2 regions of the Streptomyces sp. NPDC005551 genome follow, and region 1 is predicted to be linked to the other one. Evidence: riboswitches for the same ligand, from Rfam matches in the RefSeq annotation. Region 1 holds a riboswitch; the other holds the start of a gene.
What was found. Region 1 has a riboswitch for glycine ahead of gcvP (aminomethyl-transferring glycine dehydrogenase). Riboswitches for the same ligand answer to the same signal wherever they lie in the genome.
Positions count from the first base shown of each region.

Region 2: another riboswitch for glycine. It lies ahead of gcvT (glycine cleavage system aminomethyltransferase GcvT); the one in region 1 lies ahead of gcvP (aminomethyl-transferring glycine dehydrogenase).

Region 1 is NZ_JBIAJE010000005.1:582,993-587,197, forward strand. Features, by position in the region: gene gcvP (aminomethyl-transferring glycine dehydrogenase) at 1-2,216, opposite strand, end outside; glycine riboswitch at 2,397-2,491, opposite strand; gene ACFYP4_RS17995 (PRC-barrel domain-containing protein) at 2,608-2,976, shown strand; gene ACFYP4_RS18000 (DNA polymerase IV) at 2,901-4,205, opposite strand, start outside.
Region 2 is NZ_JBIAJE010000006.1:545,520-549,724, forward strand. Features, by position in the region: gene gcvH (glycine cleavage system protein GcvH) at 1-219, opposite strand, end outside; gene gcvT (glycine cleavage system aminomethyltransferase GcvT) at 441-1,559, opposite strand; glycine riboswitch at 1,707-1,804, opposite strand; gene ACFYP4_RS20505 (AAA family ATPase) at 1,997-2,671, shown strand; gene ACFYP4_RS20510 (enhanced serine sensitivity protein SseB) at 2,737-3,510, shown strand; gene ACFYP4_RS20515 (enhanced serine sensitivity protein SseB C-terminal domain-containing protein) at 3,714-4,205, shown strand, end outside.

The DNA.
Region 1 (4,205 bases):
GGGTGGTTCGGCAGGTACGGCGCGAGGTGCGCGCGTACGCCGACGGGCCCGACGCCGGGACCGCCGCCGCCGTGCGGGATGCAGAACGTCTTGTGCAGGTTCAGGTGCGAGACGTCGCCGCCGAAGTGCCCCGGCTTGGCCAGGCCGACCAGAGCGTTCAGGTTGGCGCCGTCGACGTACACCTGCCCGCCCGCCTCGTGCACCTGGGCACAGATGTCGGTGACGTGCTCCTCGAAGACGCCGTGCGTGGAGGGGTACGTGATCATCAGTACGGACAGTTCGTCGCGGTACTGCTCGATCTTGGCGCGCAGGTCCTCGACGTCGATCTCGCCGTCCCCGGCGGTCTTGACGACGACGACCTTCATGCCGGCCATCACGGCGCTGGCGGCGTTGGTGCCGTGCGCGGAGGACGGGATGAGACAGACGGTGCGCTGCTCGTCGCCGTTGGCACGGTGGTACCCGCGTACGGCGAGCAGACCCGCGAGTTCGCCCTGCGAACCGGCGTTGGGCTGCAACGACACGTTGTCGTACCCGGTTACCTCGGCGAGCCGCTCCTCCAGCTCACGGATGAGCGTCAGATAGCCCTGCGCCTGCTCGGCGGGCGCGAAGGGGTGCAGCTGCCCGAACTCCGGCCAGGTGACCGGCTCCATCTCGGTGGTCGCGTTGAGCTTCATCGTGCAGGAGCCCAGCGGGATCATGCCGCGGTCGAGCGCGTAGTCCCGGTCGGAGAGCCTGCGCAGGTAGCGCAGCATCGCGGTCTCGGAGCGGTACAGGTGGAATACCGGGTGCGCGAGGTAGTCGTCGGTGCGCAGCAGCGCCTCGGGCAGCGTGTCGGCGGCCGACGCGTCGAGGACCTCGATGTCGGCCTCGACGCCGAAGGCGGTCCAGACGGCGCCCAGCTGCTTGCGCCCGGTGGTCTCGTCGCAGGCCATCGACACGTGGTCGGCGTCGACGAGGTGCAGGTTGACCCCGCCCTCGCGGGCGGCGGCCACGATCGCGGCGGCCCGGCCCGGCACCCGCGCGGTCAGCGTGTCGAAGTAGGAGCCGTGGACGACGTCCACTCCGCCGGCCTCCAGGCCCGCGGCGAGGATCGTGGCGTAGCGGTGCGTACGCCGGGCGATCGTCCTGAGCCCCTCGGGGCCGTGGTAGACCGCGTACATGCCCGCCATCACGGCGAGCAGCACCTGGGCGGTACAGATGTTGCTGGTGGCCTTCTCGCGGCGGATGTGCTGCTCACGGGTCTGCAGGGCGAGGCGGTAGGCCTTGTGTCCGTCCGCATCGACGGACACGCCGACGAGCCGGCCGGGCAGGCTGCGGGCGAACTTCTCGCGCACCGCCATGTAACCGGCGTGCGGCCCGCCGAAGCCCATCGGGACGCCGAAGCGCTGGGTGGTACCGACCGCGATGTCGGCACCGAGGTCGCCGGGCGCGGTGAGCAGGGTCAGGGCGAGCAGGTCGGCGGCGACGGTGACCACCGCGCCGAGCTCGTGCGCCTGGTCGATCAGGGGCTTGATGTCGCGTACGGCACCGGAGGCACCCGGGTACTGGACCAGTACGCCGTTGATCTCGCGGCCGGCGACGTCGGCGGGGATGCCCTCGCTCAGATCGGCGACCACGACCTCGGCGCCGGTCGGCTCGGCGCGGGTCTCGATGACGGCGATGGTCTGCGGGAGGGCGTCCGCGTCGACGAGGAAGAGGCCCTTCTTGTTCTTGCCCATGCGCCGGGACAGCGCCATCGCCTCGGCGGCGGCGGTGCCCTCGTCGAGCAGCGAGGCGCCGGACGTCGGCAGGCCGGTCAGCTCGGCGACCACGGTCTGGAAGTTCAGCAGCGCCTCCAGGCGGCCCTGCGAGATCTCCGGCTGGTAGGGGGTGTAGGCGGTGTACCAGGCCGGGTTCTCCATGACGTTGCGCAGGATCACCGGCGGCGTGAAGGTGCCGTAGTAGCCGAGGCCGATCATCGAGTCGAGCACCTCGTTGCGGTCCGCGAGGGAACGCAGCTCGGCCAGGACCTCGGCCTCGGTGCGGGCTCCGGGCAGCTCGAGCGCATCGGCGTTCTTGATGACGTCCGGCACCGCGGCGGCCGTCAGCTCGTCGAGCGAGCCGTATCCGACCTGCGCGAGCATCTTGGCCTGGGCCTCGTGGTCGGGCCCGATGTGGCGCTGCTCGAAGGGGATGCCCTGTTCGAGTTCGGAGAGCGGAATGCGGTGGGCGGTCATTGCGGAGGCCTCCTGGTCTGACACGACCTTCGGGGGGTACCACGACGCGGGTACCCCGACGGCCTCCCCCTCTGTCATCTCAACCTGAGAGCTTCACCGGCCCGCCCGTAGCTGACGACCCGGTTTTCACCGTCGGTGAGGACGGGAGCCGACGACACCCGCCCTGCTTTCCAGAGTGACCTCGTCCGTGCGGTACGTGTGCCTGAGAGATTCCGGGGAGGATTTGCTCCTTCGGCGCCTCCGGTCTTGCCGGAGGACTCTCCCGCACGGGGTCAGCAGCCGTTTGCCAGCCTACCAGCGAGGACAGCGCACGGGCTTTCGAGTGGCCACCTTCCTGAATGTGCTCTTTCGTAGTGCTTACGGATGAGTTTTGCGCCCACGAGGAGGGCCCGTGCAGACCGACATCGATCCGCGCAACCTGATCGGCCGCAAGGCGTTCGACCGCAAGGGCACCAAGATCGGCACGGTCGACGAGGTGTACCTCGACGACGCCACCGGGATGCCCGAGTGGGCGGCCATACGCACGGGTCTGTTCAGCCGGGACGCCTTCGTGCCGCTGGAGCCCAGCGAGGTCGTGGAGGGCACGCTCCGGGTCCCCTTCGACCGGGCCCTCATCAAGGACGCGCCCGACTTCGGTGTCGGCCGCCACCTCTCTCCGGAACAGGAACTCCAGCTGTACCACCACTACGGGCTCGACCTGGCGTCCCCTCCCCCGCCGGACCGCGACTTCGGCACGCTCGCCGGTTCGGACGAGGCCTGACCGGCCCGCCCCCCGGACACCTCCTCCGCATCCGTCCCACCCGGCGCCGGCCGGGCTGCCTCCGCCGGGACCGCGGTCTCCGGCGCCCCCGCGACCAGGGGCAGCGGGTCCGCCGGCTCCAGCGCGGGATCGTCGGTCCGGAACGTCCGCACCCGCCCCGGCGGCGAATACGGCGTCTCGAACCGCACGGTCACCCGCCCCAGTCCACTGCCCTGGACCCAGCCGTGCCCGTACTGGGCGTGCCGTACGTCGTGCCCGGCGGGCCAGCGCCGCTCGGCCGGCCGGACCGGCTCCCCGGCCGCTTCCCGCACCCCCTCGTCCTCGGCCTGCTCCTGCGCCAGGAGCTCCCCGGCGGCGGCCTGCGCCTGCGCGAAAAGGTCCTCCTGCGTGTAGTCGGCCAGCCCGGTGACCCCGACGCCCAGCAGCCGCACCCCGCCGGTCGTGTCCACCGCGTCGAGCAGCCGGGCGGCGGCCTCGCGCACCACGGAGGGGTCGTCCGTGGGCCCGCGCAGCGTCTCGGACCGGGTCAGGGTGGAGAAGTCGTACCGCCGCACCTTGAGCACCACGGTCCGCCCCGAGCGCCCGGCGCCCCGCAGCCGCCGCACACACCTGTCGGCGAGCCGCCGCACCTCCGCGGCGACCCGCACCCGGTCATGGATGTCCACCTCGTAGGTGTCCTCGACCGACACCGACTTCGCCTCCCGCTCGGCCACCACGGGCCGCTCGTCGTGCGCCAGCGCCATCGCGTACAGCGCGTGCCCGTGTGCCCTGCCCACCAGCCGCACCAGCTCGTCCTCGCCGGCCTCGGCGATCTCCTCGACCGTGGTGATCCCGGCCCGCCGCAGCTGGTCCCCGGTCGCCGGCCCCACGCCGGGCAGCGTCCGCACCGGCATGGGCCCGAGCAGCGCCCGCTCGGAACCCGGCTCGATCACCACGAGGCCGTCGGGCTTGGCCTGCTCCGAGGCGATCTTGGCGAGCATCTTGGAGGCGGCGAGCCCCACCGAGCCGGTCAGCCCCGTGACGGTCCTGATGTCCGCGCGCAGCTTCCCGGCCACCAGCCGCGCCGAGGTCTCGTCCCAGGCCGTCCCCCCGGCCTCCAGATCGACGAACGCCTCGTCGAGGCTCAACGGCTCCACGAGCGGCGACAGCGCCCGCAGCAGGCCCATCACCTGCTCGCTGACCTGCCGGTAGAGCTCGAAGCGCGGCACGAGATAGGCGGCGTGAGGCGC
Region 2 (4,205 bases), on a different contig from region 1:
GACCGGGGCGTACAGGTCGCTGACCGACTTGGTCGACTCCAGCTCGCCGCAGGTCTCGCCGGCGGTCACGGTGTCACCGACCTCCGGGAGCTGGACGAACACGACATCGCCGAGCGCGTTGGCCGCGTGCTCCGTGATGCCGACCGTCGAGACGCCGTCCTCGGCGGCCGACAGCCACTCGTGTTCCTTGCTGTAACGCAGCTGCTGGGGGTTGCTCATGGCCTGAATTCTCCTGTACGCGGGGGAGTGCTGATGAAGCGGGGACGTAGCTGAGCCGGACGGACGCGCCCGGCGCCGCTTCCGGCGCCCGGGGGCAGGTGTCCGGCCGGTACCCGGGCCGGTGTCACTTCCGGCACGTGGCCGGTGTCGTGTCCGGTACCCGGGCCGGTGTCGCGTCCGGCGTCCGGGCCGGTGTCACGTGCGGCGCGCGGGGACCAGTGTCACTTCTGGCGCTTGTAGAACGGCAGCGCCACGACCTCGTACGGTTCGTGGCTGCCCCGGATGTCCACACCCACACCGGCCGTGCCGGGAGCGGCGTGCGTGGCGTCGACGTACGCCATGGCGACCGGCTTGCCGAGCGTCGGGGAGGGCGCGCCGGAGGTGACCTCGCCGATCACCTCACCGCCGGCGACGACGGAGTAGCCGGCGCGCGGCACGCGGCGGCCCTCGGCGACGAGCCCGACGAGCACGCGCGGCGGGTCGTCCTGCGCGCGGGCGGCGGCCGCGGACAGGGCCTCCCGGCCCACGAAGTCGCCCTCCTTCTCGAACTTCACGACCCGTCCGAGGCCCGCGTCGAAGGGGGTGAGCGACGTCGTCAGCTCGTGCCCGTACAGCGGCATGCCCGCCTCCAGGCGGAGCGTGTCGCGGCAGGACAGCCCGCAGGGGACGAGCCCGGCCGGAGCGCCCGCCTCGGTCAGCGCCTGCCACAGCTTCTCGGCGTCGGCCGGCGCCACGAACAGCTCGAAGCCGTCCTCGCCGGTGTAGCCGGTGCGCGCGATCAGCGCCGGGACGCCCGCGACCGTGCCGGGCAGACCCGCGTAGTACTTGAGGCCGTCGAGGTCGGCGTCGGTGAGGGACTTGAGGATGCCGGGGGACTCCGGGCCCTGGACCGCGATCAGCGCGTACGCGTCACGGTCGTCGCGCACCTCGGCGTCGAAACCGGCGGCCCGCTCCGTCAGCGCGTCCAGCACCACCTGGGCGTTGGAGGCGTTCGCGACCACCATGTACTCCTGCTCCCCGAGCCGGTACACGATCAGGTCGTCGAGGATGCCGCCGTCCGCGCGGACGATCATGGTGTACCGGGCGCGGCCGACCCCGACCGAGGCGATGTTGCCGACGAGGGCGAAGTTCAGGAAGGCGGCGGCCTGCGGTCCGGTGACCGTGATCTCGCCCATGTGGGAGAGGTCGAAGAGACCGGCCCGGGTGCGCACGGCGAGGTGCTCGTCGCGCTCGGAGCCGTAGCGCAGGGGCATGTCCCAGCCGGCGAAGTCGGTCATCGTCGCGCCGAGCGAGCGGTGCAGGGCGTCGAGCGCGGTGTGACGGGGGGCGTTACTGCTCATCGGTGGGGCTCCCAAGGCATGACGGCGAGGTCGTTCCTCCCCATCTGTCATCGGAACCTGAGAGGTTCATCACGACCCGGCGAACCGGTGGTCGTGACTTGCACCTTGGGTGGAGCCACTGGTGAGCGGCCCGCTTTTCAGATGTGCCTCGCCCGCGCGGTAACGGGGCCTGAGAGATTCAAGGGAGGGACTTGCTCCTTCGGCGCCCGGGGACCGATGCCCCGGGACTCTCCCGCGCGGATTCAAGCGGCCGGTATGCAGTTGGCGGGCACATCATTGCACGCATCCGTGAAACCCGGCAGGGGCGCCCTGTCCGGCAGGCGGCACAGGACCTGTGACGGGTCTGTGGCAGGACGAGGACGGAAACCAGAGGCGTCCCGCATTACCTTCTCTTTACACTCGAATGGGATGGGACTCCGGATCCGAGGGGGAGGACGATCAGGGTGAACAGGACCACGGCGTACGCGACGGGTTCGGGACTCGCGGTGCCCGAACAACCCGGTGTCCCGGCCCGGGAGGCGTGCGGACCCGCGCCGGGACCCGTCGTCCGCGATCTGCGCGAGCGCGCGGGACACAGCCCGCACGGCCTGTCCTTCGGCGCGTCCGACGTCGTCGTGGTGACCGGTCTGCCCGGCAGCGGCAAGTCCACGCTGATGCGCCGGGCCGTGCGCGGCGCGCGCGTCGACTCCCAGGACACCCGCGACCGCTGGGACACCCGGCTGTCCCGCTTCCTGCCGTACGCGCTCTACCGCCCCGTCGTCCGGCTCACGCACTACACCGGGCTGCACCGCACACTGCGCTCGGGCGCCGGCGTCGTCGTGCACGACTGCGGCACCCAGGTCTGGGTGCGCCGCTGGCTCGCCCGCGAGGCACGCCGCCGGGGCGGCACGCTGCACCTGCTGCTCCTCGACGTGACGCCGGACACCGCCCTGGACGGCCAGCGCGAGCGCGGCCGCGGCGTCTCGCGCTACGCGTTCCTCCGCCACCGCCGGGCGGCCGGGCTGCTGCTGCGGTCCGTCGAGAAGGGGGACCTGCCGAAGGGCTGCGGCTCGGCGGTCCTGATCGACCGGGCGGCGGCGGACGTGCTGCGCCGGATCGACTTCGGCGACTGACCCGCGTACGCGCCCACCGGTTAGGGTTCCAGCCGGAACAGCGGTTCACAGCAGGCGGTAGACAGATGGACTTCCCGGCACAGGCGTACCCGCACCCCCATCCGCACGGCGGATGGCCAGGCAACGAACTGGAGGAGGTCCTCTCCGCGTCCCTCGGAGTGCCGTCGGCCGGTGCCCGGATCGTCGAGGTCCTCGGCCGCAGCTTCCTGTGGATCCCGCTGCCGAACGGCGGCGGCCCGCACAGCGGCCCGCTCGACCTGCCCATGCTGGAGATCGAGGGGCAGGCGTACGTCCCGGTCTTCAGCTCGGAGGAGCAGTTCCGCCAGGTCGTCGGCGCCCACATGGCGTACACGATCGCGCCGGCCGTCGAGTTCGCGCGCGGACTGCCCCCGCAGGTCGGTCTCGCGGTCAACCCGGACGGCGTGGTCGGCGTGCCGCTCCCGCCGCCCGCCGTCGCCGAACTGTGCCGCACCGGGCGGACCCCGCTGGACGGACCCGCGAGCGGCGGCCGGGTCCGGCTGTTCGAACCCGACTGGCAGGACGACCCGGTCGACTTCCTGTCCGCGGCCTCGGCCGAGTTCGCCGCCACCGGCGTGGTGCTGACCGCCCGCCGCTGCCTGGCCAGCATCGAGGGCGGCGACCCGGTCATGTTCGTCGGTGTCGAACTGTCCGAATGGGAGGGCCCGGCAAGGACGTACCCGCTGGACGCGCTCGGCCGGGCGCTCGGCCGGGTCCCGGTGGACCGGCCGGTGAACCTGCTCCTCCTCGATGTCGCCCAGGACCCGGTGGGCGACTGGATGCGCGCCCGGGTGCGGCCCTTCTACCGGCGGGAGTACTGAGCGGGCGGGACCCGCGCCGGGCCGGGCACCCGGCGCCACGCGGACCGGCGGAGCCGTGCGTCAAGTTCCTGTCAGAAACGCCGCTTAAGCTGGTTTCATGGCTCGGTCGAGGTGATGACGCGCTCCCGGACGGGATGCCGTGCGAACGCCCCGGGGGCGATGGGGGAGTTCATGATGATCTGTTCGCGAAGGGGCGGTGGAGGGTGAGCGCGTCGGGCACGGCCGCGGCCGGGCAGGTCGAGCACATGCTGCGCCAGGTGACGCCCGGGCGTTACGACGCCTACGAGGCGCTCCTCCGCGCGCTCGCGAACCCGTCGAACGGCCAGATCTGGATGCTGCTCTGGCACGGCCAGGCAGGCTCGCCGGACGCCCAGTACGGGAACATGGAGGTGGGCGGCTACGGCTACGCCCCCTGCGTGACCTCGGCCCGGGAGCTGTCCGCCAGCGGCTGGAACCGCTCGTACGAGGTCGTCGACGGCCTCGACGTGGCCCGCACCCTCTACCCCGACCACTTCGGTCTCTGGCTGAACCCGCACGCACCCGGCGGCGGCGTCGGCATCCCCTGGCTGGACCTGCGGCGCATCGCCACCGGTCTCGAGCGCCAGCCGACGGGACCGCTGCGGCTGTCCGAACCGGGCATCGAGATCCCGCAGTTCTACGCCCTCCTCACGCAGAACGCGCACCGCACCTCCGCC